Regions from separate parts of the Lamprobacter sp. genome, predicted to be linked through region 2. Evidence: predicted binding sites of a transcription regulator. Region 2 holds the regulator's gene; each other region holds the start of a gene.
The links. Region 2 encodes sigma-54, which starts transcription at its own class of promoters, with help from an activator protein. Its sites were predicted from a motif close to TGGCANGNTNCNTGCTT; they were not measured.
Positions count from the first base shown of each region.

Region 1 (10,042 bases), on a different contig from region 2:
CGCCAACCGGGGCGATCTTCACCTTCTTGGCGCTCTGGACCGGCGCGCTCTGGGGTCGCCCGAGCTGGGGTACCTACTGGGACTGGGACCCCAGGCTGACCTCCGAGCTGCTGCTGTTTTTCCTCTACATCGGCTACATCGCGCTGCATTCAGCGATCGATGATAGCCGGCGTGCGGATCGGGCCGCCGCCTTGCTGGCCATCGTCGGCTTGGTGATGGTCCCGGTGATCTTCCTCTCGATCAACTGCCCTGACCCGAACCAGTGCGCGGCACTGCATCAACGCTCCGATCCGGGCAGCATTCACTTGAGCATCCTCATCCCCATGTTAACCCTCACACTTGGGCTCTGGGCCTACTCGTTTGCAGCGGTCTTCGCGCGACTGCGCACGATCATCCTAACGCGTGAATCGGAGAGCGCCTGGGTTCGCGATGTGATCGGTAAGGAGACAACGGCATGATGGACTTTCTCTCCCAAGGAGGCTACGCAGGCTATGTCTGGGGTGCCTTTGGCATGACCTTCGGGCTGCTGTTGATCGAGATCCTGCAACTGCGCACGAGCCATAAGACCACGCTCACCCGCATGGGTCGGCTGCTGCGCTTACGCGCGCCGCAGACCTCTCGAACCGAAACCGGCACCCGGCAAGAGGCCTCGAAAGCGAGCGGTTAAGCCGGCGTCGGCCAGGCTGCAGGCCGAATCCACCATGCAATAATATCCAGATTCAGATCTAGGCCGGCCTGATGAGACCCAGCCGACCGATCGATTGCCACGAGGAATGCGACTGATGAAAGCAAGACAAAAACGCCTAGTTTTGGTCGGTTTGGCGCTGGTCGGCGTCGCCGGCGCCACCACGCTCGCGCTGAGCGCTCTGCAGAGCAATATCTCGTATTTCTTCAGCCCGACTCAGGTCATGGCGAATGAGCATCCGACCGATGCCGTCTTCCGGGTCGGCGGGTTGGTCGTGCCGGACACCCTTGCCCGCCAAGAGGACGGCCTCACCGTCCACTTCACCGTCACCGATAACGCCGCCATGGTCCCCGTCAGCTACACCGGCATCCTGCCGGACCTGTTCAGCGAGGGCCAAGGCGTGGTTGCCAAGGGTCGCATCGGCAGCGATGGCGTCTTCTATGCCGAAGAGGTGCTGGCCAAACACGATGAATCCTACATGCCGCCCGAGGTTGCAGATACGCTGCAAACGGCGCACGTTGATGGCATCATCGAACAGACCAGCGGCGGCAAGGCCCCGGGGAGCGTGACGCAGTGATTCCCGAGCTTGGACACCTAGCGCTCATCCTAGCGCTCATTCTGGCCGTTGCGCAGGCTGCCCTGCCACTGGCCGGCTCATTGACCGGCAACCGGCCTTGGATGACCATGGCGCGGCCACTAGCCTATGGTCAATTCGTCTTCGTTACCATCGCCTTTATCGCCTTGGTCGAAGCCTTTCTACTCAGTGACTTCTCGGTGCTCTACGTCGCCACGAACTCCAACAGGCTGTTGCCTGACATCTATAAGGTCTCCGCCGTTTGGGGTGGTCACGAAGGCTCATTATTGCTCTGGGCGCTGATGATGGCCGGCTGGGGCGCCGCCGTCGCAGCCTTCAGCCGAAACCTACCGCTGCCCGTGATCGCACGCGTGATCAGCGTCATGGGCATGGTCGCGATCGGCTTCTTGCTGTTCATGCTGCTGACCTCGAATCCGTTCGAGCGGCTCTTCCCCGTGCCGCCGGAGGGACGTGACCTGAACCCTCTGCTGCAAGATTTCGGTCTCGCCATCCATCCGCCGATGCTGTACATGGGCTATGTCGGCTTCTCGGTCGCCTTCGCCTTTGCCATTGCCGCACTGATCGGCGGCAAGCTCGATGCCTCCTGGGCGCGCTGGTCGCGGCCTTGGACCACGGTCGCCTGGTCCTTCCTCACCGTCGGTATCGCGCTCGGCTCTTGGTGGGCCTACTACGAGCTCGGCTGGGGCGGCTGGTGGTTCTGGGACCCGGTCGAAAACGCCTCGCTGATGCCCTGGCTGGTCGGCACCGCATTGATCCATTCGCTGGCGGTCACCGAAAAGCGCGCCGCATTCAAGAGCTGGACCGTACTGCTGGCGATCTCGGCCTTCTCGCTCAGCCTGCTCGGCACTTTCCTGGTGCGCTCCGGCGTGCTGACCTCGGTGCACGCCTTCGCCACCGATCCTGAGCGCGGCCTGTTCATCCTGATCTTCCTTTGTGTGGTCATCGGCGGCTCGCTTGCGCTCTATGCCTGGCGTGCGCACGCCGTTTCCGAGGGTGGACGTTTCGACCTCCTCTCACGCGAGAGCGCGCTGCTGCTAAACAACCTGCTGTTCGTTGCCTTCACCGTGCTGGTGCTGTTCGGTACCCTGGCACCGCTGATCTACGAGGCCTTCAATCTTGGCAAGATCTCCGTTGGCTTTCCCTGGTTCAACAAGATGTTCTTGGCCCTGGCGCCGTTCTTGGCCCTGCTGCTCGGGATCGGCCCGGCCGCACGTTGGAAGCATGACTCGCCCTGGCGCCTGACCAAGCTTCTATGGCTCGCCTTCGCACTGAGTATCGGCGTGCTGGCCTTGACCTCGATGTCAACCCTCAGCGGCGATGATCTCTGGGTCCCACTCGGCATCGCGCTCGCCGCCTGGCTGCTGTTCTCGCATCTCAGCATCGTCCGCGAACGCCTCAAGCACAAGCAAGGCGGCTGGCGTCAGGCCATGGCGGCCGACTTCAGCGGCAACGGCCGTAGCTTTTATGCCATGGTCATCGCCCATCTAGGTGTGGCGATGTTCATTGTCGGTGTCACCATGGTCTCGAACCATGAGATCGAGAAAGACTTGCGCATGTCGCCCGGCGACAGCCACGAGATGGCCGGATATCGCTTTGAGTTCCTCGGTGCGCAGAAGGTCAACGGCCCTAACTATCGCGCGGATCGGGGTCACTTCAAGGTCTATCGTGGCAACCGACAGATCGCCGAGTTGTACCCGGAGAAGCGTTCCTATCTCGCTGGCGGTATGCCAATGACCGAAGCGGCGATCGATGCGGGCTTCTTCCGCGACGTCTATGTCTCGCTCGGCGAACCCGTTGGTGGCGGTGATTGGGCGCTGCGGCTCTACTACAAGCCTTATGTGCGCTGGATCTGGCTTGGTGCGGCGCTCATGGCACTGGGTGGTGGCATCGCCGTCTCTGACCGTCGCTATCGCACGGCGCGCGTGCACAGCAGCCTGCCGGTCGGTGCTGCCGACGCCAAGGCTTAGTTAGGAGTATCAAGCTGATGTCGACATCGGTTCGTTTTCTGCTCCCGCTGATCATCTTCGGCGCGCTGGTCATCCTCTTGGTCATCGGGCTCGGCAAGGACCCGAGCAAGGTGCCCTCGCCCTTGATTGGTAAACCCGTACCCGAGTTCAGCCTCCCTGAGCTCACCGACCCCAGCCGGAGCGTGGGCGACGAGGATCTCAAGGGACGGATCTCGCTGGTCAACGTCTGGGCCTCTTGGTGTGGGTCCTGCCGCCAGGAGCACCAGGCTCTGATGGCGCTCTCCAAGGAGACAGACTTCCAAATCGTCGGCCTTAATTGGAAGGATGACGCGCAGGATGCGCTCGCCGTGCTGCGCATGACCGGCAACCCCTACGCGATGAATGGCTACGACCCGGATAACAAGGTGGGGCTGCACTGGGGTGTCTATGGCGCCCCTGAGACCTTCGTGGTCGATCAGAACGGCGTCATCCGCTACAAGCACATCGGTCCCATTGATCGCAAGGTCTGGGAAGACACCCTGCAACCGCTGGTCGCAAAGCTCAAGGCGGAAGGCGCCTGATGCCCTCACTGCTCAAGATGGACCCATTGATCAACATGTCTTTCATGATCAAATCATGCGTGCTGGGCGCGCTGCTGCTCCTCGGCAGCGGCTCGCTCAGTGCTTACACGCTGGAAGAATTCCAGTTCGACAGCCCCGAGCAGCAGGCCGAGTTTCGCGAGCTCATCGCCAAACTGCGCTGCCTGGTGTGTCAAAACGAGTCCTTAGCGGGCTCGCAGGCCGAACTGGCGCAAGACCTGCGCAAGGAGGTCTATCGGATGATGCGTGCCGGGCAATCGCAAGACGAGATCCTGAACTTCCTGATCGAGCGCTACGGCGATTTCGTGCTCTATGATCCGCCGCTCAAGCCATCGACCTACCTACTCTGGTTCGGCCCCTTCGTGCTCATCGGCATCGCCGGCTTTGTGGTTGTCCGCACCATCCTGCACAAGAAGCGAGCCGAGGATGCGCCCATCTCCGATGCCGAGCGTGAACGTCTCCAGGCTTTGCTCAAGACCGACACCCATCACCCCTCTACCGGCTCCTGACCGATCTAGCCCGCACCGCATTTGCCCATGACCATCTTCTGGATACTCGCTGCTGGGCTCGCTGGCCTAGCGGTACTCTTCGCCGTTGCGCCCCTGCTTGTGCCCGCACAACCCCCTCGGGACGGACAGGACTCGAACGATCCCGAGGCCGAGCAAGCCCTCCTGAACCTCGAGCTGTTCAAACAGCAGTTGGCCGAACTCGACGCCGACCTCAGTAGCGGAAAGCTCGACCAGACCCTCTACGAGGCGGCACGGCGCGACCTCGAGCGTGAGCTTCTGCACGACCTCGGCGATCGCGACCCGCTCACCGCAGCCCGTGGTCTCCCCCCCAATCAGCGCCGCTATCGGCTGCCTGGACCCGGCCTCACGGCGCTGGGGTTGCTGCTCGTGGTGCCCCTTGCGGCTTGGGCGCTCTATGGCCTCATCGGTAACCAGGCCATCATCCCTCAGCTCGAGCAGCTCGCCGCCAGCGGCGGTTCAGGCAGAGGAGGTCATGGCGGCGGCCAAGCCGAGCTACCTCCGCTCGAAGAGCTCATCGCTCGTCTCGAGCAGCGCCTAGAACAACAACCGGGCAACGCCGAGGGCTGGATGATGCTTGGGCGCACCTACTTCGCCACCGGCGATCGCGAACGGGCAGAATCGGCCCTGGCTCAGGCCTACAAGCTCCTGCCCACCGATCCACTGATCGTTCTCGCCTATGCCGAGGCGATTGCGACCAACAACGACAATCAACTCGAGGGGCGTCCAGCCGAGCTGATTTCAGAGGCGCTTGAGCTAGAGCCCAACAATGCCACCGCACGCTGGCTGGCCGCGATGGTCGCCTTCCAACGCGGGCAGTTCCAATCTGCAGCCACCACTTGGGGCAAGCTGCTCGAACAGGTCGATCCCGAGAGCGAGGATGCCATCGAGCTGCGTAACCTGATCAGCGAGGCCGAACAGCGTGCTGGCCTCCCCGCCGAGGCTCGTCAGCTTGCACAAGCTGACAGGGCGTCAGCGCCATCACCGAGCCCAGCAGCAGCCGAAGCAGCACGGCAAGATGGAGCCCAAGAGCAGACTCCAACTGAACAAGCGAGCGCAAGCGCCATCCAGGCTAGTCATCACGCAGTCCAAAGCCCCCCTGCCCGAGAAACCGGCAACGCGGAGTCAACTGCGGCCTTGGCAGCGAATACAGCAGCAGCGTCATCAGCCAACGCTTCTGCCGGAGCTGATGCGGCAGAAGCGACCCGTGAGGCACCCAATGACGGGGCGCAGCCCGGCGTGCAAGTCAGCGTCGCCTTGGCCGCCGAGCTCAGTGGCCGCCTACCGCCCAACACACCGGTGTTCATCTACGCCAAGGCCGCTGCCGGCCCGCCCATGCCGCTCGCGGTTCAACGGGCGACCCTCGGCGACCTTCCGGTGCAGGTGCGGCTTGATGACAGCATGGCCATGATGCCAACCATGCAGCTCTCCAACTTCCCGCAGATCATCGTCGGCGCCCGCGTCTCGCCCTCCGGTCAAGCCATGCCGCGCCCCGGTGATCTGCAAGGCGAGACCGGGCCGATCAACAGCACAGCGACGACCGAGCCGGTTCAGATCCGCATCGACCAGATGCTGCGCTAGCGCAAGCACATCGAGCAGCAGGCTGTGGCACCGACCTGCTGGCCAGCGCCTTGAACGCGGTGTGCCTCTGGAGCACACCGCGAACCCATGCGGATAGGCGTCGACTCCAGCGCTTGCCTATCCCGTCACGGAGACCCTGATCACAAACAGCTAATCCCCACCTCATACACCCCACCGATCACCACCCACTCATCCTCACCCTTGAGCATCCCCGGCAACAACCCATTGAAGAAGAACACCTTCGGTAACGGCACCTGGGTCTCGAGGATATAGTCGCCGAACTCGCAGGCGCGCTCGCGGTTGCTGGTGAAGGAATTCAGGTTGTTCAGCAGCACCCGACGCGGCTGACCGTTAAACCCCGCTGACTTGCCTGGGGCGCGCTGCTCTAGGTCGTCAAAGACATCATGCTCGCCAATGCGGTTGATGCCTCGGTACAGCGTCAGATGGGTCTCTTCCGGATGCTGGCGCACCAGCTCGTATTGGCAATAGGTGTAGAGCAGGTCGAGCTGCGCCTCGAGGGCATTGGTTGCATAGAGACCCTTGGCGCCCTGGGCAAGGTAGAGATGGTAGGCATCGGGATCAGCACCATCGAGCGGCCCACCATGATAGCGAGCGAGCAGACCGAAGCGGGTCTCGACCCAGTGCTTGAGCACAGCACCCTCGCGACCGTCCGAGTCGAACGACCAACCACGCACCATCCTTAGGTAGTTGGCGTTACGCCGGTACTTCTTGACGCGTTCGGCGGCTAGGCCAGCGGCCTCGAGATCATCCAGGCAGAAGTGCGCAGCCATATAGTCGACGAAGCGCTCGGCGCGCTCACGCGCATTATCGATCGGCGCCAACAGCTGGAACAGGTCTTGATGGAAGGCACGGATACCGTCGATCTCGAGCGAGACCGGATGCGACTGATACGTCAGTCCGCCAAGGATGACCGCCGGTAAATTACAGCGATTAATTGGCAGGCGTGCATTGGTCGGCAACGATGGCGGCGGGCTCGGGCCGGCCTTGGCTTGATTCGGCTGTAGATCCTGAGGCTGATGCTGGAGCATGTCGGGGTTAAGACGTCGGGCTGTCGGTAGAGACACAAAGGCCCTGGCCTTGTGAACAATGCTACCAAGATCTCAAACCCTAGTCTTAGCCTTTTTCTCCTTATTTTACAATTGTTTAAAGAAATTACCGAAGCCTGGCACAGACTATGCTTTTACCCCGGTGAACGAACCCTCTGTTCATCGCCCCACAGGGGCATCCAACCGGGAGAATCTCATGGCACTGCGTCAATGCGCCATCTACGGCAAAGGCGGAATCGGCAAGTCCACCACCACTCAGAACCTCGTCGCCGGTCTCGCTGAGCTCGGCAAAAAGGTCATGATTGTCGGCTGCGACCCGAAGGCCGACTCGACCCGTTTGATCCTGCACGCCAAGGCGCAGGACACCATTATGCACCTTGCCGCCGAAGCCGGCTCGGTGGAAGACCTAGAGCTCGAAGACGTCCTGCGCGCTGGCTATGCCGGCATCAAGTGCGTCGAGTCCGGTGGCCCGGAGCCCGGCGTTGGCTGCGCGGGCCGCGGCGTCATCACTGCCATCAACTTCCTTGAAGAAGAAGGCGCCTACGACGAAGAGCTGGATTTCGTTTTCTACGATGTGCTCGGCGACGTCGTCTGTGGCGGCTTCGCGATGCCAATCCGCGAGAACAAGGCGCAAGAGATCTACATCGTCGTCTCCGGCGAGATGATGGCCATGTACGCGGCCAATAACATCTCCAAAGGCATCGTCAAATACGCCAGCTCGGGCGGTGTGCGCCTCGCCGGCCTGATCTGCAATAGCCGCAACACGGCCCGCGAGGACGAGCTGATCATCGAGCTCGCCCGCCAGCTCGGCACCCAGATGATCCACTTCGTCCCGCGTGACAACGTTGTGCAGCGCGCCGAGATCCGCCGCATGACCGTCATCGAATATGACCCCAGCGCCAAGCAGGCTGATGAGTATCGGCAGCTCGCGCAGAAGATCATCGATAATAAGAACTTCGTGATCCCGACACCAATCTCGATGGATGCCCTCGAAGACCTGCTGATGGACTTCGGTCTGATGGACGAAGAAGACGAGAGCATCGTCGGCAAGAAAGCGGCTGAAGAGGCCGCCGCGGCCTAAACCGCGCCCGAGCACCCTACCCGTCTCCCTGGTCCCTCCCACCGCTCTTGTATGGAGCGGGGGTGAAGGGCTCTGAATCGATGCTTCAACGCGCGTCGGTCCGCAGATGAGCGGCGACGCCGATGAGAGGAACGCCGACATGGCAACAATGACCCGTGACGAGACCCAAGCCCTGATCCAAGAGGTGCTCGAGGTCTACCCCGAGAAGGCCAAGAAAGACCGCGCCAAGCATCTGGCCGTCAACAACCCGTCGCTTGAGCAGTCGAAGAAGTGCATCACATCCAACCGCAAGTCCCAACCTGGCGTCATGACCATTCGCGGTTGTGCCTATGCTGGCTCTAAGGGCGTGGTTTGGGGCCCGATCAAGGACATGATCCACATCTCCCACGGCCCGGTCGGTTGCGGTCAGTACTCGCGCGCTGGACGTCGGAATTACTACACCGGCATGACTGGCGTGAACACCTTCGGCACGATGAACTTCACCTCCGACTTCCAGGAGAAGGACATCGTCTTCGGCGGCGATAAAAAGCTCGCGAAGATGCTCGACGAGATCGAGCAGCTGTTCCCGCTGTCAAAAGGCGTCTCGGTGCAGTCCGAATGCCCGATCGGCCTCATCGGCGACGATATCGAATCGGTGTCGAAGCAGAAAACCAAGGAGCACAACAAGCCGATCATCCCAGTCCGCTGCGAAGGCTTCCGTGGTGTCTCCCAATCGCTTGGCCATCACATCGCCAACGACGCGATTCGCGATCATGTGGTGCATAACCGCGACAATGACGACAGCTTCGAGACCACGCCCTACGACGTTGCCATCATCGGCGATTACAACATCGGCGGCGATGCCTGGTCCTCACGCATCCTGCTCGAAGAGATGGGCCTGCGGGTGGTCGCGCAATGGTCCGGCGACGGCACCCTGAGCGAGATGGAGCTGACCCCAAAGGTCAAGCTGAACCTCATCCACTGCTACCGCTCGATGAACTACATCAGCCGGCACATGGAAGAGCGTTACGGTGTGCCCTGGATGGAATACAACCTGTTCGGGCCGACCAAGATCGCCGAATCGCTGCGCAAGATCGCCGAGTTCTTCGACGAGACCATCCAAGCCAATGCCGAGAAGGTCATCGCCAAGTACCAGGCCGAGTACGACGCCATCATCGCCAAGTATCGTCCGCGCCTGGAAGGCAAGAAGGTCATGCTCTACGTCGGCGGCCTGCGCCCGCGCCACATCATCGGCGCCTATGAAGACCTCGGCATGGAAGTGGTCGGCACCGGTTATGAGTTCGCCCATAACGACGACTACGATCGCACCCTCAAGGAGATGGGCGACTCGACCCTGCTCTACGACGACGTCACTGGCTACGAGTTCGAGGAATTCACCAAGGCCATCAAGCCTGATCTGGTCGGCTCCGGCATCAAGGAGAAGTACATCTTCCAGAAGATGGGCATCCCCTTCCGCCAGATGCACTCCTGGGATTACTCAGGTCCGTATCACGGCTACGACGGCTTCGCCATCTTCGCCCGCGACATGGACATGACCATCAACAACCCCTGCTGGAACAGCATGCAGGCGCCTTGGCTCAAGCCCGCCGCGGGCGAAAGCGAAGCACCGATGGCTGCGAGCGCTTAATCGGCTGAGGCTGAGAACGACCCAAGGACCGGTGCCGCGCTCGCGGCCGGCGGCGTCGATCGCCCGGACGGCGATCACCGAGCCTCCAAGGACGGATTCACGGCGTCCGCCGGCCGTGAGTGCGGCACCAGTCCCCTCAGCCAACGCCATCGCAACAGTACGAATCCGTTTTAACTCGCCGTCTGTCCGCAGATCAGCGGCGCGGCAGGAGCACTCTCATGACCCAGACCGCCGACAAGATCAAACCCGGCTACCCACTGTTCCTTGATGAGGACTATCAGGCTAGCATCGACAGCAAGCGCAAACTTTCTGAAGAGTGCGTCGATCAGGCCAA
Region 1 covers NZ_JAYESN010000015.1:48,181-58,222, forward strand. The annotation lists gene ccsA (cytochrome c biogenesis protein CcsA) at 1-458, shown strand, start outside; gene ccmD (heme exporter protein CcmD) at 455-667, shown strand; gene ccmE (cytochrome c maturation protein CcmE) at 783-1,262, shown strand; gene VBE63_RS06095 (heme lyase CcmF/NrfE family subunit) at 1,259-3,247, shown strand; gene VBE63_RS06100 (DsbE family thiol:disulfide interchange protein) at 3,265-3,807, shown strand; gene VBE63_RS06105 (cytochrome c-type biogenesis protein) at 3,852-4,334, shown strand; gene ccmI (c-type cytochrome biogenesis protein CcmI) at 4,362-5,933, shown strand; gene VBE63_RS06115 (NAD(+)--dinitrogen-reductase ADP-D-ribosyltransferase) at 6,074-6,982, opposite strand; gene nifH (nitrogenase iron protein) at 7,197-8,081, shown strand; gene nifD (nitrogenase molybdenum-iron protein alpha chain) at 8,221-9,708, shown strand; gene nifK (nitrogenase molybdenum-iron protein subunit beta) at 9,927-10,042, shown strand, end outside.
Region 1: a site for sigma-54 is predicted at 7,118-7,134, ahead of nifH (nitrogenase iron protein). Genes of this name have one in related genera too.

Region 2 (10,042 bases):
GATTGCGCCGAAGGCTCGCCGCTGAGGAAGACCTGGATCTGGCGCACAACATGGTCGACGTCATCACGCCGGGTGCGCAGATAGGCGTCGCCCATGGCGTCGAAGACCTCGACCAGGGTATCGCGCTGGATCTGTAGGGCCCAGCCCGCGTTGATGCTGCGCTCGCGGATCAGATCGCGGGTGGCGTCGACCAACGCCGAATCCGTCAGCATCAACAGATGCGCGTCGATGAACTCAGCAATATGCAGCGGCGTTGAATCCGGGATCTGACAACGAACCGACTCGAGGTGTCGTCGCGCGCACTCGAGTGCGGCATCAAGCCGCGCGACCTCCGCCTCGATCTGATCTTGATCGATCTCCTCGGTAACGACCGTCGGCTCACGGGCAAACAGCTGGGCACGACCAATCGCGACCGGTCGCGAGCCACTGACGCCAACCCCCAGCAGCGCGGTAGTCACTCACCCTCTCCGAAACGATCGGCCACCAAGGCCTCGAGCGCGTCGGCCGCCTGCTCGGCGTCGGGCCCCTCAATCTCAACCCTGATCCGTGTGCCGCAGGCCGCTGCCAGCATCATCACCCCCATGATGCTCTTGCCATTCACTCGGCGACCCTGACGCTCGACCTGGACATGGCTCGCAAAGCGGCTGGCACAGGTGACAAATTTGGCGGCGGCACGGGCGTGAAGCCCCAGCCGATTAATGATATCGAGCTCTCTGTGGATCATGACGGCCTTCCCTCATGACAGCGAAACACACCATCACGACCACCGCTCAGCGCCTTCTCCGCGAGCGCCGCCAGCTCGAGCTGACAGTAGTTGAGCACACGGACCAACATCGGCAAATTGACCCCGCTGAGCACGCGGACCTGTTGGCGACCGCAGAGCGCATCGGTGATATTGGCGGGCGTCGAACCGTAGAGGTCGGTCAAGACCAAGAGGCCGGCGCCATCATCCAACTGCTCGGCATACTGCAGAATCTGCCGACGCAGCTGGTCGGGATCATCCTGCTCGTGCACGTCGATCGCAATCGCGGCCAGGGGGCAACAGCCAAGCATGCGGGTCGCGGTTTCCAACAATTCCGCACCGATTCGGTTGTGGGTGATCAATAAGACGCCAACGCTCATCCCAGCTCCCGATGACGCACCAAGATCGGGCGCCCCTGCGCCTCGAAGTGTCGATGCAGGGCCTCGACCATATACACCGAGCGATGGCGGCCTCCCGTACAGCCGATACCGATGGTCAGATAGCTGCGGCCGTCGGTCTCGAAACGCGGCACCCAGCGGTCGAGAAAGGCGATGAGGTCATCGCGCATTTGCATCGCCTCAGGTGAGCGTTCCAGGAAATCCGCCACCGCTTGGTCCATCCCCGTCAGCGGACGCAGTTCTGCCTGCCAGTGCGGATTCGGCAGGCAACGCAGGTCGAAGACGAAGTCGGCTGCGGTGGGAATGCCGTTCTTGAACCCAAACGACTGTAGCAGTACCGGCGCCTGACCACGACCCTTGCGGTTCAGATTATCCCGCACCAGCTCTTTTAATTCATGCACATTGGTGCTGGAGGTATCGATCTGTGTGGAAGCGACTTCGCGCAGCGGCCGCAGCAGGCGACGCTCGAGCTCGATGGCCTCGGCTAAGGGGCGCTCGGACCCGGTCAGCGGATGCTTACGCCGGGTCTCGCTGAAGCGGGTGACGAGGGTCGGCGTATCGGCTTCAAGAAAGATGACGCGGATCGCAATGTCCTTTGCCGACAGTGCCTCAATCACCCCCGGCACCTGAGCGAGTAATGCAGGGCCACTGCGCGCATCAATGCCGATCGCTGTCCCGGCGCGGCCATCCCCGCCCTCAGGGCGAGTCTCCTTCAGCCCCAACGCCAGGTCATGCAGTAGGAACAGGGGCAGATTATCGATACAGACATAGCCGATATCTTCAAGCGTGCGCAGCGCGACGCTCTTGCCTGCCCCTGACAGGCCGCTGATGATGATGAGTTCCATGCCTAACATCCGTTAGTCGACAGGAGCCGCATCGATTGCTGTGCTAAATGGACGGCGACGGGGTAACACATGGGGCATTCTCGTCGATGGAACGGGCTTGCCGATCGATCAGATCGACGCCAGCATCATAGCCGCGCAACCGAAGGATTTGGTTGCGCACCGCGGTTTCCAGCAGCACCGCCAGGTTGCGACCAGGGGCTACCGGTAGGGTGACCTCAGGAACCGACACGCCCAGGATATGGCGCGCAGAGAGACTCCCTCGCAGGCGGTCCATCTGCGCCAACGCGTCTCCATCGAACGACCGCATACTGACGATCAAGTTCAGATGCTCTCGCCGCTGGACCGCACCCTCGCCAAACATCGCACGCACATTGAGCACCCCCAGTCCGCGAACCTCCAAAAAGTCTCGGAGCAGTGCTGGGCAGCTACCCTCTAGGGTCTCGGGACCAATGCGCGCGACCTCGGGCGCGTCGTCGGCAATCAACCGGTGTCCACGCACCACCATCTCGAGCGCCAGCTCACTTTTGCCAATGCCCGGGTCGCCGACCAAGAGCACGCCCATACCGAGCACATCCAGAAAGACGCCGTGCAGGGTGGTGCGCTCGGCCAGCGCGTAAGTCAGGAAATATTGCAGCCGGTCAACGATCTCCTCTTCAGCATTCGGCGAGGAGAGCAGCGGGGTACCGGCCTGTCGAGCACGGGCGAAAAAGCCCGGCGGCGGATCGATGTCCTGAGCAAAGATCACCGCCGCGGGCTCGGCGGCAAAGAGCCGATCAAGAATGTCGCGGCCCGCGGCCGGACTCAAGTCATGGAGATGACGAATCTCAGCCCCGCCTAGAACCTGCAGGCGATTAGGATGGATGCAGTTGAGCGAGCCGACCAGACTCTGGGCCGCCCCAGCGAGTGAGTCCGTATTGACCAGGGCGCGCGGCTGATCCGGTATGGGGGTTAGCCAACGCAGCCCAAGCCTCGGCCCGAGGTGCTCAATCAGGCCTTGCAAGGTATCGACGGGGGGCATCTGTGCGACGAGCCAGCCTTAAGCGTGACGCTGCAATAAGTCCAGCAACGTACTGGCATCATCGGCAGCCCGAAGTGCCGCGCGCAGTTGCGGATTGCTAAAGCGCTCGGCAAGGCTCGCCAGCAGATTCAGATGGGCATCGGTTGCCTCCTGTGGCACCAATAGGCCAAAGGCGAGGTCAACCGGACGATCATCCGGCGCATCAAAGCTGACGCCCTGGCTCAACTGCACGAAGGCGCCAATGGCCGTGTCGATGCCTTGGATGCGCGCATGCGGAAGCGCGATGCCCTCGCCTAAGCCCGTGCTACCGAGCCGTTCGCGATCGTTCAACAGGTCGAAGACAGAGGCTGAAGAACACTGCAGACCCGCACTCGCCAAGAGCTCGGCCAAGGCCTCCAGCAATCGCTTCTTGCTCGTGACCTCGACACGACAGCGGATGCGCGGCTCAGTAATCAGGCTGGGGGGAAACATCGACCGTCGCTCCAAATAAAGTGATCTTCGCATGCAGGACGCAGTACGGCCTGGTTGGATAAGGACAACAACGGCAGAGGCATCAGCCTAGCAGCATCGCAAAGGAGGCCGGAGCGCCTCACATCCCGCTCCGGCACAGTCATTGACCAGACGCTCATCGCTGCAAGCAGCCTGAGCATCGCTCAGTGCAGTGGCGTCTCATAGATCATCCTGCTCATCGTCTAGCTCACCGCTGACCGTCTCCCCTTCGGCAGCCGTCTTGGTGGCGCTACCGCGATGACTCTGGCGCTTCTCCTTATACTTCAGCACCTGGCGATCGAGCTTGTCGATCAGCCCATCAATGGCCGCATACATGTCTTCATGAACGGCATCGGCGAAGACATCGGCGCCATTCATGTGGATGCGGGCCTCGGCCTTCTGCCGTAGTTTCTCGACGCTCAGGATCACATGCACTTTGATCACGTGATCGAAGTGGCGCTCTAGGCGCTCGAATTTGCTCTCGACGTAGCCTTTCAGCGGTTCGGTAATATCGACATGATGGCCCGTGAGGTTGATTTGCATTGCGTCACTCCTGGGTTTGCAGGCGAGCCTTAGCGGCAGACATTCAGCGCTGCAGCTAAAGGCGCTTGCGCTCATTCGAGGGTGGGATACCCATTGCCTCGCGGTACTTGGCGACAGTACGTCGCGCGACATTGATCCCCTGTTCGGACAGGATGCCGGCGATCTTGCTGTCGCTCAGCGGTTTGTTCGCCGCCTCGGCGGCGACCAGCTTGCGGATAAAGGCACGAATCGCGGTCGAAGAGCATTCTCCGCCCGATGCCGTGCCGACATGACTGGAAAAGAAATATTTGAACTCCAGCGTACCACGCGGCGTATGCATGTACTTCTGCGTGGTCACGCGTGAGACGGTCGACTCGTGGAGCTCGAGCGAGTCTGCGACATCTCTGAGGATCAGCGGACGCATGGCCTCCTCGCCGTACTCGAAAAAATCGCGCTGTAGCTCGACGATCTTCGCCGCCACTCGCAGCACCGTATCGTTGCGGCTGAGCAGACTCTTGATAAACCAACGGGCCTCCTGCAGATGCGTCTTCAAGCAAACATTCTCGGCCCCATCATCGGCGCGCCGGATCAGCTTTGCATAGTCTTCGTTCACTCTCAGTTTAGGCTGAGTTTCAGGATTTAGCTCGACTTGCCACACACCAGCCTGCTTACGCACCAACACATCAGGAATCACATAGTCTGTCCGATGGTCACTGATCAGGGAGCCTGGCCGCGGCTGCAGCGACCGGATCAGCGTTAACGAGCGCGCCAGATCAAGGTCGGAAAGCTTGGTGTGACGGCGCAATTCATCCAGATCGTTGCGCGCCAGCGCGTCGAACAAGCTGTCGCAAATCTTCAGCGCACCCGCGCGATCTGGCGTCTCCGGCGGCAGCTGGCGTAGTTGCAGCAACAGGCATTCGCGCGGATCGCGAGCACCAACCCCAGCGGGATCGAGGGCCTGAATGCCATGCAGCACGGCCTCGATCTCGTCGAGCTCGAGATCCTCCAGATCCAGCGTCTCAAGCAGCTCGGCGGGATCGAGCCGAAGATAGCCATCCGCATCGATCGCATCGATCAGCGCCTCGGCGATCAGGCGGTCACGCGCCCCAAGGCGGCCCAGATTGAGCTGCCACTCGAGATGGTCGTGCAGCGTCTGTGGTTTCGACTGCTGCGCAAAGAGGTCGACATCGCCAGACGCGCTCGACCCAGGGGAACCTGAAGGGCCGGCATACTGGGCGCCAGGATCACTGTCGAAGGTATCACTCCACTCGCTGTCGAGCGCCAGATCATCGGGCAGCGTGCTCGATTCAGCGGGAACCTCGGCATCGACGGAGGCATCGGTCTGTGCTTGGCGCAACTCAGCAGTCTCGCCAGCGGTGTCCCCCGCATCCTCTCGCCCAACCTGATCTTCGTCCGAGGTCTCCAGCATCAGATTAGACTCGAGCGCGTCTTGGATCTCGCGCTGGAGGTCGAGCGTGGAGAGCTGCAACAGCTTGATGGCTTGCTGGAGCTGCGGCGTCATGGTCAGCTGCTGACCAAGACGGAGCTGGATGCTTTGCTTCATTCCGAGCGGCTATGCGGGTACAAAAGGCCTTATTGGCTTGCAGTCTAGACGAAAAGGTGGCTCAGTCGCAGCGCCAAGCTTAGATCTCCTGGTTTCTACCAAGGTCTTCAGAGTCGAAAGTGCTCGCCAAGATAGACCGCCCGCACCTGCGTATCTTGCAGCAACACCGCCGGCGCTCCGCTGGCAATGACTCGGCCGGCGTTGATGATATAGGCCCGGTCGCAGATGTCGAGCGTCTCCCGAACATTATGATCGGTGATCAGCACAGCAATCTCACGATCGCGTAAATGACTGATAATTTGCTTGATATCGCCTACCGCGATGGGATCGACCCCAGCAAAGGGCTCATCAAGCAGCATGACCTTGGGCTCAACCGCAAGCGCGCGCGCGATCTCGAGCCGCCGGCGCTCACCACCGGAGAGGCTGAGCGCAAGTGAATCGGCCACATGGCCAATGCCCAACTCATCAAGCAGCTCGTCGCAGCGCTGCCGGCGATCCTCGCGGCTCGTGTCGTCGCGCATCTCGAGTACCGCCATCAGATTATCCCGAGCCGAGAGTTTACGGAAGACCGATGGCTCCTGTGCCAGATAGCTGAGACCCCGCCGCGCTCGCGCGTGCATTGGCCGATGGGTGATGTCCTCGGCATCGAGCCTGATGCGACCAGCGTCAGCGCCGACGAGCCCGACGATCATGTAGAAACTGGTGGTTTTACCGGCCCCGTTTGGTCCCAGCAGGCCCACGACCTCACCGGCATCGACAGCCAGATCAACACCATCAACCACGCGCCGTCGTCGATAGGTCTTGGCCAGCGCACGCGCCTCGAGGATCGCCATCAGGGAGCCGATGCTGGCCGTGAAGCGGGCTCCGACTCGGGCTCGATCCGAATCTTCACTCGCTCGCGGCCTTGGGCGCTGCTACCCGCAGTCACGCGCTTGGTGATCCGATTGTAGACGATGCGATCGCTCGCAAAACGGTCCTCGCCTTGGATCAACACCGCCTCATCGATCAGGGTCAGCTGTTCGCGGTCAGCCTCGTACTCCATCCGCAGCGCGCGGCCTTTGACCTCTTCCGGATCATCATCAAGCAGCTGCCGATAACGCACCGGTTGACCGATTGCGATGATCTTCTCAGCACGGCGGTCTGGCTTGTGATGCACAAGCACCTCGTCGGCCTGGATGAACAGGCTGCCCTGGGTGACCTCGACATGGCCGATGTAGAGGCTGGTCAACTGTTTCTCGTCGAGCTCTGCGGCATCAGCCTCGATATACATCGGCTGATACTGATCCGACTCGAGCGCGCTCGTGGAGGTCGCCGTTGCCAACGCCAGACCTAACAGCAGAGTCCGCCCCCAACCGCAGCATTGCTTCGGGCTCATGACCCTCTCCTCATCGTGCATTCATCCTGCATCATCGTCGTTGAGCGGCGTCATCATCACCAGCCAGCGCCGCGCGAGCGCGTCCAAACAGCTGAATGCGAGTCGCGCTACCGAGCCAGGCGCGTAGGCCATCGGTCGCGCTGATCCAATCCTGCTCGCGCTCGATCTCGACGAAATGACTGGTCTCGGCGTAGTCGAACTGCGGCAGAAACAAGAGCTCGCTGGTCCGCAGCTCGATCGGCGCCGAGTCCGCTGTTGCTGCTCGCTGCAGCCGGACATCTTGCTCCAGCAGGATCTCATCGCCGCTCGCGTTGATCCAGGCCAGTACCGAACGCGCTCGCAGGTCTGGACCATCATCGTCATGCACCAGGAGCACAGGATCATCTAGCTCACTGCTTCCATCGTCCGCGTAGTGCCGCAGACGACGCGCGTCAAGACGCCGATAAGGCATACCCTTGTTATCCAGGCTGAGGGCGCGAAGCCCTTCCACGACATAGTCGGGGCGACGGTCGCCACCGGCCCTAGGGCCTTGGCCCGGATCGCGTGCCGGCAGCAGCCACCAGGACAGGAGGCCGGTGACCACCAAGAGCACCGCCAGCCAGCGCTCGCGCCCAGCGCCCAGCGCGACGGGTCCATCAGCAGCTCGCATAACCATCGAATAGGGCCTCAAGCTTTCCCTGGGCCTCGAGCAACCCTTCACAGACCTCACGCGCGGCGCCGCAACCGCCGGGCAATCGCGTCTGCCAGTGCGCGTATTGCTTCACCAGCGGATGCGCATCCGCAACAGCAATCGCCAAGCCCACCTGCCGCATCACAGGCAGATCAACGACATCATCTCCCACATAGGCGATCTGCGCGTGCTCGAGCCCGCAGACTTGGCGCAGCGCATCATAGGCAGGGCGTTTATCGCGCTGGCCTTGGTAGATATGCTCAACCCCCAAGCTTTCCATGCGAATACGCACCACTTCCGACTGGCGCCCGGTGATCACCGCCATCGCGATACCCGCCTGGCGCAGCATCGCCATGCCGTGGCCATCGCGCGAGTTGAACGCCTTGTATTCCTGACCATCGTCGCCGAGAAAAAGGCTGCCATCGGTCAGCACCCCGTCGACATCAAAGACCACCAGTTCGATTGCTTTGGCGCGCGCCTTGTAGTCGGTCATTGGTTCTGGCTCTCCACGCAAGTGTAACCATGCGGCTTTAACCATGCAGCTTTCCGCCCTATGATACGCGGATGCGTGACACAACGATGGTGACTTGCCGCGGCTGGGGGGATTTGGCCGATAGTGACCAATTCTATCCGAGCGATCTGCCCGAGGATTGGCGGCTGAGCTATTTTGCCAACGACTTCCGCGCCACTGTGCTGCCAGCCATGCTGTGGACGAGGGCGGACCCTCGGGAGGTGGCGCAATGGTCCGAGGATGTGCCTCCAAGCTTTCGCTTCGCCGTCGAACGCCGGTCCATGCAGCCGTCGCCAAACGCCGCCCCAGGACTAGAGCCTGAGGCTCAACTCCAAGCACTCGGCGCAAGACTCGATGGTTGGCTCGAACCCATTGCGCAAGCGTCCCAGACGACAACAACGCCCGACGCAGCCCAGTATCTGCGCTATCAGTATCAGCACTCGACGCCACAGGCCACCAGCCCCACCGATCAGTATGCCGTCCTCGCCCCAGCTGAGCTTCATCGCGACCTGCGCCGGGCACGGGACTGGCTGAGCGCGATGACTGAACGTCAGGGTCGCGCCCCGCGCTTAGTGATCTTGGCCCGACCGAGCAGCAACGCGCTCATGGCCTGGCAGGAATTGTTGGATCTCCTTGGGCTGAGTTAGCAGGTCAAGCCGCTCAGCGCGGCCACGTCCTTGACGCTGTGGGGGGAGGCCGCGAGAATGCCGGGCTTTGGATCGCCGCCTAAGCACGGACTTTCATCTAATGGCACCAGCCCTTTCAGAGACTGCAGCCGCCCCGCAGACCAGGGCCGAGGCATTCGCGATGGCCGAAGACCAGACACTAGTGCGCGTGCGCGGTCTGCGCTTTTGCCATGGAGAACGCTGTATCTTCGATGGCATCGATCTCGACATTCGGCGCAACCTGGTCACGGCGATCATGGGCCCAAGCGGAACCGGCAAGACGACCTTGCTGAAGCTGATCAGTGGCCAGCTACAGACAGATGCTGGAACGATTGAAGTAGACGGCCAGGCCATTCAGTCATTGAGCCGCACTGAGCTGTACCGATTGCGCACCCGGATGGGCATGCTGTTTCAGAGTGGCGCTTTACTGACGGATCTGAACGTGTTCGAGAACGTCGCCTTCCCGATTCGCGAGCATGCCAAGTTGCCAGCGTCGATCCTTCGCAAGCTGGTGTTGATCAAGCTCGAAGCGGTCGGACTGCGTGGCGCGGCAACGCTCATGCCGAGCCAGCTCTCCGGCGGCATGGCGCGACGCGTCGCACTAGCGCGGGCAATTGCCTTGGACCCGATGATGATCATGTACGACGAGCCCTTCACCGGCCAGGACCCCATCTCCATGGGGGTCTTGGTGTCGCTGATCCGGCAACTGAACGATGCCAGCGGTCTCACCAGCATCATCGTCAGCCACGATGTCACCGAGACAGCCAGCATCGCCGATTACCTATACATCATCGCCAACGGACAGATCATGGCGGCGGGCACGCCGCAAGAAGTCGCCGCTAATGAATCCGCTTGGGTGCGGCAATTCATAGACGGCGAGCCGGATGGCCCTGTGCATTACCACTACCCGGCCGAGACGCTGGAGCAGGACCTGCTCCAGGGCGTCCGCCACTGAGCGTCGCCCCGATGTTCGACGCGTTGGCGAACCTCGGGCGCGCTGGACTCGCCATCTTAGCGAGCCTAGGCCGTGCTCATTTGCTGTTGCTCGGCATCCTCGGCGGCCTGCCCTCGATGCTGACTCGCCCGCGCTTGCTGTTGGCGCAGATCTATCACATCGGCGTGCTCTCGCTCTTGATCATCATCGTCTCGGGCCTCTTCGTCGGCATGGTACTCAGCCTGCAGGGCCACTATGTGCTCTCGCAATTCGGCGCCTCGGAGAGTCTTGGCGTCATGGTCGCGGCCT
Region 2 covers NZ_JAYESN010000005.1:68,206-78,247, reverse strand. The annotation lists gene ptsP (phosphoenolpyruvate--protein phosphotransferase) at 1-458, opposite strand, end outside; gene VBE63_RS02550 (HPr family phosphocarrier protein) at 455-724, opposite strand; gene VBE63_RS02545 (PTS fructose transporter subunit IIA) at 721-1,122, opposite strand; gene rapZ (RNase adapter RapZ) at 1,119-1,985, opposite strand; gene hprK (HPr(Ser) kinase/phosphatase) at 2,029-3,003, opposite strand; gene VBE63_RS02530 (PTS sugar transporter subunit IIA) at 3,022-3,474, opposite strand; gene hpf (ribosome hibernation-promoting factor, HPF/YfiA family) at 3,673-4,035, opposite strand; gene VBE63_RS02520 (RNA polymerase factor sigma-54) at 4,091-5,578, opposite strand; gene lptB (LPS export ABC transporter ATP-binding protein) at 5,686-6,411, opposite strand; gene lptA (lipopolysaccharide transport periplasmic protein LptA) at 6,411-6,953, opposite strand; gene lptC (LPS export ABC transporter periplasmic protein LptC) at 6,985-7,608, opposite strand; gene kdsC (3-deoxy-manno-octulosonate-8-phosphatase KdsC) at 7,589-8,116, opposite strand; gene VBE63_RS02495 (hypothetical protein) at 8,188-8,781, shown strand; gene VBE63_RS02490 (ATP-binding cassette domain-containing protein) at 8,942-9,754, shown strand; gene mlaE (lipid asymmetry maintenance ABC transporter permease subunit MlaE) at 9,766-10,042, shown strand, end outside.

Region 3 (10,042 bases), on a different contig from region 2:
CGCTATGGTCCAGCGCCCGAGACGCCTGATCGATCGACGCCGGAGCTCAAAGAGGATTCCACCCCAGGCTTGAGCGACAGTGCAGTCCTCGCCGCTGGAGCTGGATCTGGAACTGCGGTCGCCTCTGCTGGCGCCGATGCGCTCAGCGATGCTGCGCTGCTTCTCGTCGTGCCGCGGCCGGGAACCATCTCGCCTTGGTCATCGAAGGCGACCGACATCGCCCAGCACTGCGGACTGGACGCTGTGCGCCGGCTCGAGCGTGGTACCGCTTATCGCTTGCAGCCGCTGACCGCAGAAGGCCTCGACGAGACCGCGCTCGCGACCGCTGCCGCGCTGCTGCACGATCGCATGACCGAGGTCGTGCTGCGCGATCCGGCCGAGGCCGCGCGCCTGTTCATGCAGGCTGAGCCGCGCGCGCTAACGCGGGTTCCCTTGCTGGCCGGGGGGCGCGCGGCACTGGAGCAGGCCAATATCGGGCTTGGCCTCGCGCTCTCCGCCGACGAGATCGTTTATCTCGCCGAGCGTTTTACCGCGCTCGGCCGCGATCCGACCGACGTCGAGCTGATGATGTTCGCGCAGGCCAATTCCGAGCACTGCCGCCACAAGATCTTCAATGCCGACTGGGTCATCGACGGCGAGCCGCAGCCGCAGTCGCTGTTCGCGATGATCCGCCATACAACAGCCTGCTCGCCGGCGGGCGTGCTCTCCGCCTACAAAGACAACGCTGCGGTGATCGCCGGCTGGCCAGGCCAACGCTTCGCCGCGTCCGGCGAGGGCGACGGCCGCTATCGACGCAGCGATGAGCCGCTGCACATCCTGTTCAAGGTCGAGACCCACAACCATCCAACCGCGATTGCGCCCGATCCAGGCGCAGCGACTGGCTCCGGCGGCGAGATCCGCGACGAGGGCGCGACCGGCCGTGGCGCCAAGCCGAAGGCCGGCCTTTGCGGCTTCTCGGTCTCGAATCTGCGCATCCCCGGCGCCGAGCAGCCCTGGGAGCACGATTGGGGCAAACCAGGGCGGATCTGCTCGGCGCTCGAGATCATGCGCGATGGGCCGATCGGCGCCGCCGCCTTCAACAACGAGTTTGGTCGCCCGAACCTGGCCGGCTACTTTCGCAGCTTCGAGCAGCAGGTACCGCGGGCGGGCAGCGGCGTCGAGGAGCAGGGACCGCGCGCTGGGGGTGACGTCGAGCTGCGCGGCTATCACAAGCCGATCATGCTCGCCGGCGGCGTCGGCACGGTGCGCGCGATGCATGTCGAAAAGGGTGAATTTCCGGCGGGTGCGCCGCTGGTCGTGCTCGGTGGGCCGGCAATGCTAATCGGCCTCGGCGGCGGTGCGGCCTCGAGCATGGCCAGCGGCACCAGCGCCGAGGATCTCGATTTCGCCTCGGTGCAGCGTGCTAACCCGGAGATGCAGCGTCGCTGCCAAGAGGTCATCGACCGCTGCAATGCGCGCGGCGAGGCGAGCCCGATCCTGTTCATCCACGATGTTGGCGCCGGCGGCTTGTCGAATGCGCTGCCGGAATTGGTGCACGATGGCGGCCGCGGCGGGCACTTCGAGCTGCGTCGGGTACCGAATGCCGATCCAGGCATGTCGCCGATGGAGATCTGGTGCAACGAGGCGCAGGAGCGCTATGTGCTGGCGATCGATCCGGCGAGGCTGGCCGAGTTCGAGGCCATCTGCGCGCGCGAGCGCTGCCCCTATGCGGTGGTCGGCGAGGCGACCGATGATGAGCAGTTGAGCCTGAAGGACAGCCAGTTTGGCACTGTCCCGATTGAGATGCCGCTGTCGCTGCTGCTCGGTAAACCGCCACAGATGCAGCGCGATGTGCGCTCGGATGCGGCCGTTGGTGATCCGCTCGATCTGGCTGCAATCGACCTGGCCGAGGCGGTTGGGCGCGTATTGCGCCTGCCGACGGTGGCCGCTAAGGGCTTCTTGATCACGATTGGCGATCGCAGCGTCGGCGGCTTGGTTGCGCGCGATCAGATGGTCGGCCCCTGGCAGGTGCCGGTGGCCGACTGCGCGGTTACGCTGACCGATTTCGATGGCTGCCACGGTGAGGCCATGTCAGTTGGTGAGCGTGCCCCGATCGCGCTGCTCGACGCGCCGGCCTCGGGGCGGATGGCCGTGGCCGAGGCGGTCACCAACATGGCCGCCGCCGATGTCGCCGCGCTCAGCGATCTGCGACTCTCGGCGAACTGGATGGCTGCAGCGGGACATCCGGGTGAGGATGCGCGGCTGTATGAGACGGTGCGCGCGGTCGGCCTCGAACTTTGTCCAGCGCTGGGCATTGCGATCCCGGTTGGCAAGGACTCGATGAGCATGAAGACGGTCTGGGAGCGGCCAATATCGGAACAGGAAGCCGCTTCTGCGGCGGATGACGTTGACAGCGGATCGACAGAAAGCACTGGCATTGCGCAGGTTACGAACAGCTCAGAAAGTCGCGGCGCTGCTGGCGATGATGGACGTACGGAGCGCGTCGAGATGGCCGCGCCGCTCTCGCTAGTGATCTCGGCAGTGGCGCCGGTACCTGATGTGTGCCGCTGCCTGACGCCCTGGCTGCGACTCGATCTCGGCGACACGGTGCTGGTGCTGATCGATCTCGGGCGCGGGCAGGATCGCCTTGGCGGCTCGGCGCTGGCCCAGGTTTATGAGCACCTCGGCGAGGTGCCTCCGGATCTGGATGACGCCGAACTGCTGAAGGGCTTTTTCGCCGCGATCCAGATGTTGCGCGCCGACGGGCTAATGCTCGCCTATCACGATCGTTCCGACGGCGGCCTGCTCGCGACCCTGTGCGAGATGGCCTTTGCCGGACGCTGCGGGATCGACTGTGATCTGGGCGCACTGCCCGGGCTCGGTGATGCGGCTGAAGAAGACGAGGCGCTTTCGGTTTCGGTCGCTCAGGGCGACGCGTCTGCAGCGGGTATTGCGAAGACAGCGAATGTCGCGAGCGCTGGCGGGGGTTCAGCCGGGGATGCGTTGCGCGGGACGCGGCGCGACCCGCTCGCCGCGTTGTTCGCCGAGGAGCTTGGTGCGGTCCTGCAAGTGCCTGCGTCTGAACTGGCGGCGGTGATGAAAAGGCTCGCCGACCATGGCCTCGGCGCCTGCGGCCAGGTGCTTGGCGTACCGCGCACCGACGGCTTGATCCGCATCCGCCAAGGTGATCGGCTGCTCTTCGAGGCCAGTCGCGCCGAGCTGCAACAGGTCTGGTCCGAGACCAGTTGGCAGATGCAGCGCTTGCGCGACCATCCGGACTGCGCCGATGAGGAATTTGCCCGCATTGCCGCCGACGAGGCCTCTGCGCAGATCAGCGCCGATGCGTTGGGTCTAACAGTCAGATTGCCGTTCGATCCGGACGAGGACATCGCCGCGCCTTTGATTGCGACGGGTGCCCGACCACGACTCGCGGTACTGCGCGAGCAGGGTGTTAATGGCCAGATCGAGATGGCCGCTGCCTTCGATCGCGCCGGTTTCGACTGCATTGATGTGCACATGTCCGACCTGCTCGAGGGTCGTCTGGGGCTCGACGGCTTCCAGGGGCTGGCTGCCTGCGGGGGCTTCAGCTATGGCGACGTGCTCGGCGCTGGCGAGGGCTGGGCCAAGACCATCCTGTTCAATCCCCGCACGCGCGCGCAGTTCGAGGCCTTCTTCGCGCGCTCAGACCGCTTTGCGCTCGGCGTCTGCAATGGCTGCCAGATGCTCGCCAACCTGCGCGAGTTGATTCCCGGCACCGAGCATTGGCCGCACTTCGTGCGCAATCGCTCGGAGCAATTTGAGGCGCGGCTGCTGATGGTAGAGGTGGCGCCTTCGCCATCGATCCTGCTGCAAGGGATGCAGGGCGCGCGGTTGCCGATCGTCGTCTCGCACGGCGAGGGCCGCGCCGAGTTTCGTGACTTGGCGCAGCAGCGGGCCGCAGGGCCGATGACCGCGCTCCGCTACATCGAGGCCGATGGTGAGCCGGCCATCCGCTACCCGGCCAACCCGAACGGCTCGCCAGATGGCATCACTGGGCTCTGCAACACCGACGGTCGCGTCACCATCATGATGCCGCACCCGGAGCGAATCTTCCGTACCGTTCAGCAGTCCTGGCATCCGGACGATTGGGGCGAGGATAGCCCCTGGATGCGGCTGTTTCGCAATGCGCGCGTTTGGCTGGAGTAAGCGTTAGAACTGCTTCACCTTGATATTCATCGTCTGAATCCGATAGGCGATCTGGCGTGGTGTCATGTTGAGCAGGCGCGCGGCCTTGGCCTGGACCCAGCCGGCTTGCTCCAGCGCGGCGATCACCCGCTCGCGCTCGTCGACGTCCGGGTCTTCGAAGTCGATCGCGTCGTCTGCGGCGCCAGCGCTTGAGCCCAAGCCAGCGGGCGAAGAAAACGCCGCGCGCGGTTCCGGCAGGTTGCCGACATCGAGCCCAGTGAGGTCGATCACGTCGCGGTCGATGATGCCGCATTCGCTCATCACCGCCGCGCGCTCCATGCAGTTCTCGAGTTCGCGCACGTTGCCGGGCCAGTCGTAGCGCATCAGCACGCGCAGCGCGCTGTCGGTGATGCTGAGCTCGCGACCCTGCTGCTTGGCGACTTTGGCGACCAGGAACTGGGCCAGCTCGGGCACATCTTCGATGCGCTCACGCAGTGCTGGCATCACGATCGGCATCACATTGAGCCGATAGTAGAGGTCTTCGCGGAACTCGCCGGCCTTGACCTCCTGCTCTAAGTTGCGATTGGTGGCCGCGATCACCCGCACATCGACCTTGATGGTGCGGCTGCCGCCGACGCGCTCGAATTCGCCCTCCTGCAGCACGCGCAGCAGTTTGGCCTGGAAGGCTGGGCTGATCTCGCCGATCTCATCGAGAAACAGGGTGCCGCCGTCGGCCTGCTCGAAGCGGCCCTTGCGCTGGCTCACCGCGCCGGTGAAGGCGCCTTTCTCGTGACCGAACAACTCGGATTCGAGCAGATTGTCGGGCAGCGCCGCACAGTTGAGCTTGACGAAGGTACTCTGTGCGCGCGGCGAGTTGTAGTGGATGGCGTTGGCGATCAGCTCTTTACCGGTGCCGGATTCGCCACGCACCAAGACCGTGGTATTCCATTTCGCGACCTGACGCACCTGTTCGAAGACGATACGCATGCGCTGGGTGTGGCCGATGATGCTGTCGAAGCCGTGTGTGCCTTTGACATGGCGGCGTAGGGCATCGCGCTCCTCGCGCAGCGCGCGGCGCTCAGCATCGACCGAGCGTGCCAGCAGCACCGCCTGGCCGATGAGATTGGCGACCATCTCGGCGAAACGCGCGCGCTGTTGCAGGTGCTCATCGCGCACCGACGGCTGCAGCGCGAACACCCCCACAGCAGGCCCGTCGCCGATGCGGATCGGCACGCCGATGAAGGGCAGGTCGCGGTTGAACATGCCGAGCTTGTCGAGGAAGCGGGGCTCGTCACTGACCCGTTCCAGCAGCCATTCGCGGTTGGTCTCGAGGATGTGCCCGATGACGCCCTCGCCACGGCGATAGCGCACCTTCTCGAACGGGGCCGCGTCGTCGTCGTGCAGGGCGCTGATCAGTAGATCACCGGATTCCTCGTCGAGCAGGCTGACCATGCCGAGGCAGAGACGGCCACGCTCGTGGAGGGTTTGCAGGACCGCGCGCAGGGTCTCGCTGAGCTGCAGTGAGCGACTGAGGATGCGGCTGACATCAAAGAGCGCGGCGAGCTGCGCCTCGAGCAGATCGGCCCGGTTCATGGCTGGTCCTGTTTCTGGGGGCGTACCGGCGGTTGTATTGGAGGCCGCTTCTGGGCGCGTCACGATGCGCATGTCCAGCGCTGGCGCGTCCGCGAATTCCTTGTCGTCTATCGTCACTGGATCTCGGTCAGTCACGGGGCAGGGCGTTGGTTAGGGTGACAAGGAGGCGGCAGCCATTGCTGTAGTCTGGATCAATCTCGATGCTGCCGCCATGCTGGTTGGCGATCTCCTGCGCGAGCGGCAATCCCATGCCGGCACGGCCGCGACGGTTGCGCCAGCCGATATAGAAAGGCTCGAAGGCTTTGTAGCGATCGCCGCTCGGGAAGCCCGGGCCGCTATCCTGGATGCAGACCTCAACCGCGTCATCGAGCGCGCGGGTGCTGATGTGCAGCTCGCGCTGGCCGGTTGCACCCTCCCGGGTTGCTTGCAAGGCGTTGTCGATCAGGTTCTTGAACAGCGAGCGGAGCTCGGTCTGCCGGGCGGTGATCTCGGGCAGCACATGCGCCGGGCGCCAATCGACGGTGACACCAGAGGCCAACAATGCCTCGGTTTCGAGCGCGAGGACATGGCGCACGAGCTCGTTGACGTTGACGCTGACGCCGGCCTCAATGATCTCGTCTGGGAGTGCCGCTTGCAAGGTTTTCAGCGCCTGCTCGCTGGTCTCGGTGATCTGCGCGAGGGTCGGTGCAAAGCCCTCGAGGGTACCGGCGCCATTGGCGAGCATGGCGCTGGCGGCGCGGAGCAGATTGAGTGGGGTCTGAATCTGGTAGCTGGCCGCGGTCAGTGCCTCGCGCATGCCCTGGGTCAGGCGTTGCTCGGCGATGCGGGCGCGCAGGTGCTCCAGGTGCGCGCGCTCGATCTCGCGATGGCGGGCGGTGACATCGGTGGCCAGCAGCAACAGACGCGCGTCACCATGCTTGCCGCGTCCAAAGTAGCTACGGGCGCTGCCGTCTTGCTCACTGATGCAGGTGCCGGAGCAGGAGAACCAACGCGGTCCGAGGTGGCCGGGAGCCTCGAGACTGACCTCGACATTCTTGAAGTCCTCACCTTTGCCGCTGGCGGGAACGGTACGATCGATGGGATCGAAGCCGGCCTGCTCGCGCAGCGCAGCGCGGATCAGCGGTAAGGGCTCGCGACCGCGCAGGTCGCCAAAGAGCTTCTTGTACTCCATGTTGTCGAGAATGATCTCGCCCTCGGCATCCAGCAACACCATCACCGTTGGGGCCGCGTCGAGCACATTCTCGATACGCGTCTTCTGCTGCCTGAGAGCGGAGGCCAGCTCATGCTCGCGCGTCACGTCTCGATGCATGCCGAGGAAGTAGGCAATCTCGCCGCTGCTGTTGAGCACGGGCGAGATGACCAGTTCGGCGAGGTACTCATCGCCTCCCTTACGCTGGTTGACCAGGGTGCCGGTCCAGGTCTTCTTGCGCTGGATGGTGCGCCAGAGCTGCCGGTAGATGCTGTCGGGTGTCGCATTGCTCGATAGGATCGACTGATTCCTGCCCAGTACCTCATCGCGGAGATAGCCGGTCAGGTGCTCGAAGGCTGCGTTTACATAGAGGATATTCGCCGTCGAGTCGGTGATCGAGATGGCGACTGGGGATTGCTCCACGGTCTCGAAATAGAGCCGGGGCGGCAACGGATCAGCGGCATCACCGGCCATCAGTCGGAGGGCGGTGATGACCTCGGGCGGAGTGCCTACAGGCGGCTCGCGTAGGAAGCCTTCGATGGCATTGCGCACCATCGACTCGTCGTTGTCCGAGGTGGCCATGGCAGAGGGGCTGGCAGCGATCTTTGTGGGCGGGTTGTGGTGGGGCTGCGAATGGGATGCACTGCCCTCGGGGGATGATCGAGCCATGGGTGTCTCCTCTATCCTGACCTGTCGTTGTTGTGCCTGTGCCGCGCGCAATCAGAAGCCGATGATCGGCCACGCCGCGGGCCTACTATTTAAGCATACTTCATGCCAGGTTTCATGCCGTTTTACGCGTTCTGCTGTTGCCTACTGCTGCCTTGCCCTGACTAGCCCTGACTTGCACTGCATCGACCTGCAACAGCGTCCGCCTTGTCGGTTTTACGACAATGTGCTGCACCGCAGCATCTTGGCTGTCTCGTCCACGACAGTCACGGGGCAGCTCGTTGGCATCGGTCAGTGTCACTCGGACAAAGGCAATGCCGGCCAAGGCCCGGTTTGATGCGGTTTTCGCCCAGCGCTGGATTGATCTGCGCCACTGATGGCGGTGGTTGCGGCGTGATGGCATCAGGTTTGCTTTATGACCGCCAGCCTCGAGTGCGAGCGGCCTTGGCTGCGCGCTCACTGCCAGCTTTCGGAGCGCCTTGCCGATACGCCATGACCGAATCTCTGATGCTCATCCTCGCCACCGCCCTGGTGAACAATGTGGTGCTGGTCAAATTTCTTGGCCTCTGCCCCTTCATGGGCGTCTCCGGGAAGCTTGATACAGCGCTGGGCATGGGATTGGCAACCACCTTCGTGCTGACCCTGGCTGCAGCGGCGAGTTGGCTGCTAGAGCATTGGGTGCTGGAGCCGCTGGAGATCGGCTTTCTGCGCATCCTGACCTTCATTTTGGTGATCGCGGCAGTGGTGCAGTTTACCGAGATGATGGTGCGCAAGCTCTCGCCGATGCTGTATCAGGTGCTCGGCATTTTTCTGCCATTGATTACCACCAACTGCGCGGTGCTCGGTGTGGCGCTGCTCAATGTGCAAGAGCAGCATAGCTTTGTCGAGAGCCTGCTGTATGGCTTTGGCTCGGCGCTGGGTTTCACGCTGGTGATGGTGCTGTTCGCGGGACTGCGCGAGCGCCTGGCGCTGGCGCAGGTGCCGGCGACCTTCGCCGGGGCGCCGATCGCCTTTATCGTCGCCGGGCTGTTATCCCTAGCCTTCATGGGCTTTGCTGGGCTGGCCTGAAGTTCGTGAAGCACAGGCGCTCCGGTGCGGTGACTGACGCTTTTGACTGACTCATCATCATTGGAGCATGTCGACATGATGGTTTCTGCAATCCTGAGCTTGACCACCCTTGGCCTGGGGCTGGGCGCGCTGCTCGGCGTGGCGGCACGCTTCCTGAAGGTCGAGGAGAGCCCACTGGTGGCCGAGATCGAAGCCTTATTGCCTGGATCGCAGTGCGGCCAGTGTGGTTTTCCTGGCTGCGCCCCGGCAGCAGCGGCGATTGCCGAGGGCAAGGCCCCAGTAACGCTCTGTCCGCCGGGTGGCCGGGCGTTGGTGCAGGCGCTCGCGGAACGCTTGGGGGTGAGTGTGGATCTGAGCGCCGTCGCCGAGCAGGCGCCGCAGGTTGCTTTTGTGCACGAGAAGCTCTGCGTCGGCTGCACCAAGTGCTTCAAGCGCTGCCCGACCGATGCCATCGTCGGCGCCAAGGACCAGATCCATGCGGTGTTCGAGGATGCCTGCGTGGGCTGCGGCGACTGCGCTGAGGTCTGCCCAACCGAATGCATTGAGATGCGTCCCGCCACGCTCACACCGAGCAATTGGGTCTGGCCCAATCCGCTGGCTGCATGAGCCAGAGGCTGCACTTGCTGAGAGAGTCCCGCATGCGCTTATTCAACATCCGCGGTGGTGTTCATCCGGAGGATCGGAAAGATCGCTCCGCTGGTCGGCCCATCGAGCCGCTACCGCTGCCGAAGTTGCTGCACATCCCGCTACAGCAGCATATCGGCGCGATCGCCAATCCGCTGGTGCAGCGGCGCCAATACGTCGCCAAGGGCGAGCTGATCGCGCGTGCCCAGGGCGCGGTCTCGGCGCCGATCCACGCGCCGACCTCGGGTCGAATCGTCGGCCTCGGGCTCTATCCGGCGAATCATCCCTCCGGGCTCTCGGTGCGGACCATCAGCCTGCAACCGGATGGCAAGGATCGCTGGCATAAGCGCATCGCCGGAGTCGATGATCCCTTTGCATTGGAGCCTGACGAGATTGCCCGACGGGTCGCCGAGGCCGGCGTCGTCGGCATGGGTGGCGCCACCTTCCCAGCGGCGGTCAAGCTCGGACTCGGCAAGCGTTATCGGCTCTCGACCTTGGTCATCAACGGCTCCGAGTGCGAGCCTTATCTAACCTGCGATGATCAGCTGATGCGCGAGCAGGCGGCAGCCGTTGTCGATGGTGCGCGGATCATGGCGCATGCGCTCGGTGCGAGCCGCCTGATCATCGGTATCGAGGGCAACAAGCCCGAGGCGCTGACGGCGATGCAGAATGCTACCGCCGATCTCGATGGGGCCGAGGTGGTGCGTCTGCCGCTGCGTTATCCGATGGGCTCGGAAAAGCATCTGGTGCAGACGCTGA
Region 3 covers NZ_JAYESN010000016.1:40,546-50,587, forward strand. The annotation lists gene purL (phosphoribosylformylglycinamidine synthase) at 1-4,164, shown strand, start outside; gene nifA (nif-specific transcriptional activator NifA) at 4,168-5,736, opposite strand; gene nifL (nitrogen fixation negative regulator NifL) at 5,864-7,594, opposite strand; gene rsxA (electron transport complex subunit RsxA) at 8,084-8,659, shown strand; gene VBE63_RS06360 (RnfABCDGE type electron transport complex subunit B) at 8,738-9,265, shown strand; gene rsxC (electron transport complex subunit RsxC) at 9,298-10,042, shown strand, end outside.
Region 3: a site for sigma-54 is predicted at 7,989-8,005, ahead of rsxA (electron transport complex subunit RsxA). Genes of this name have one in related genera too.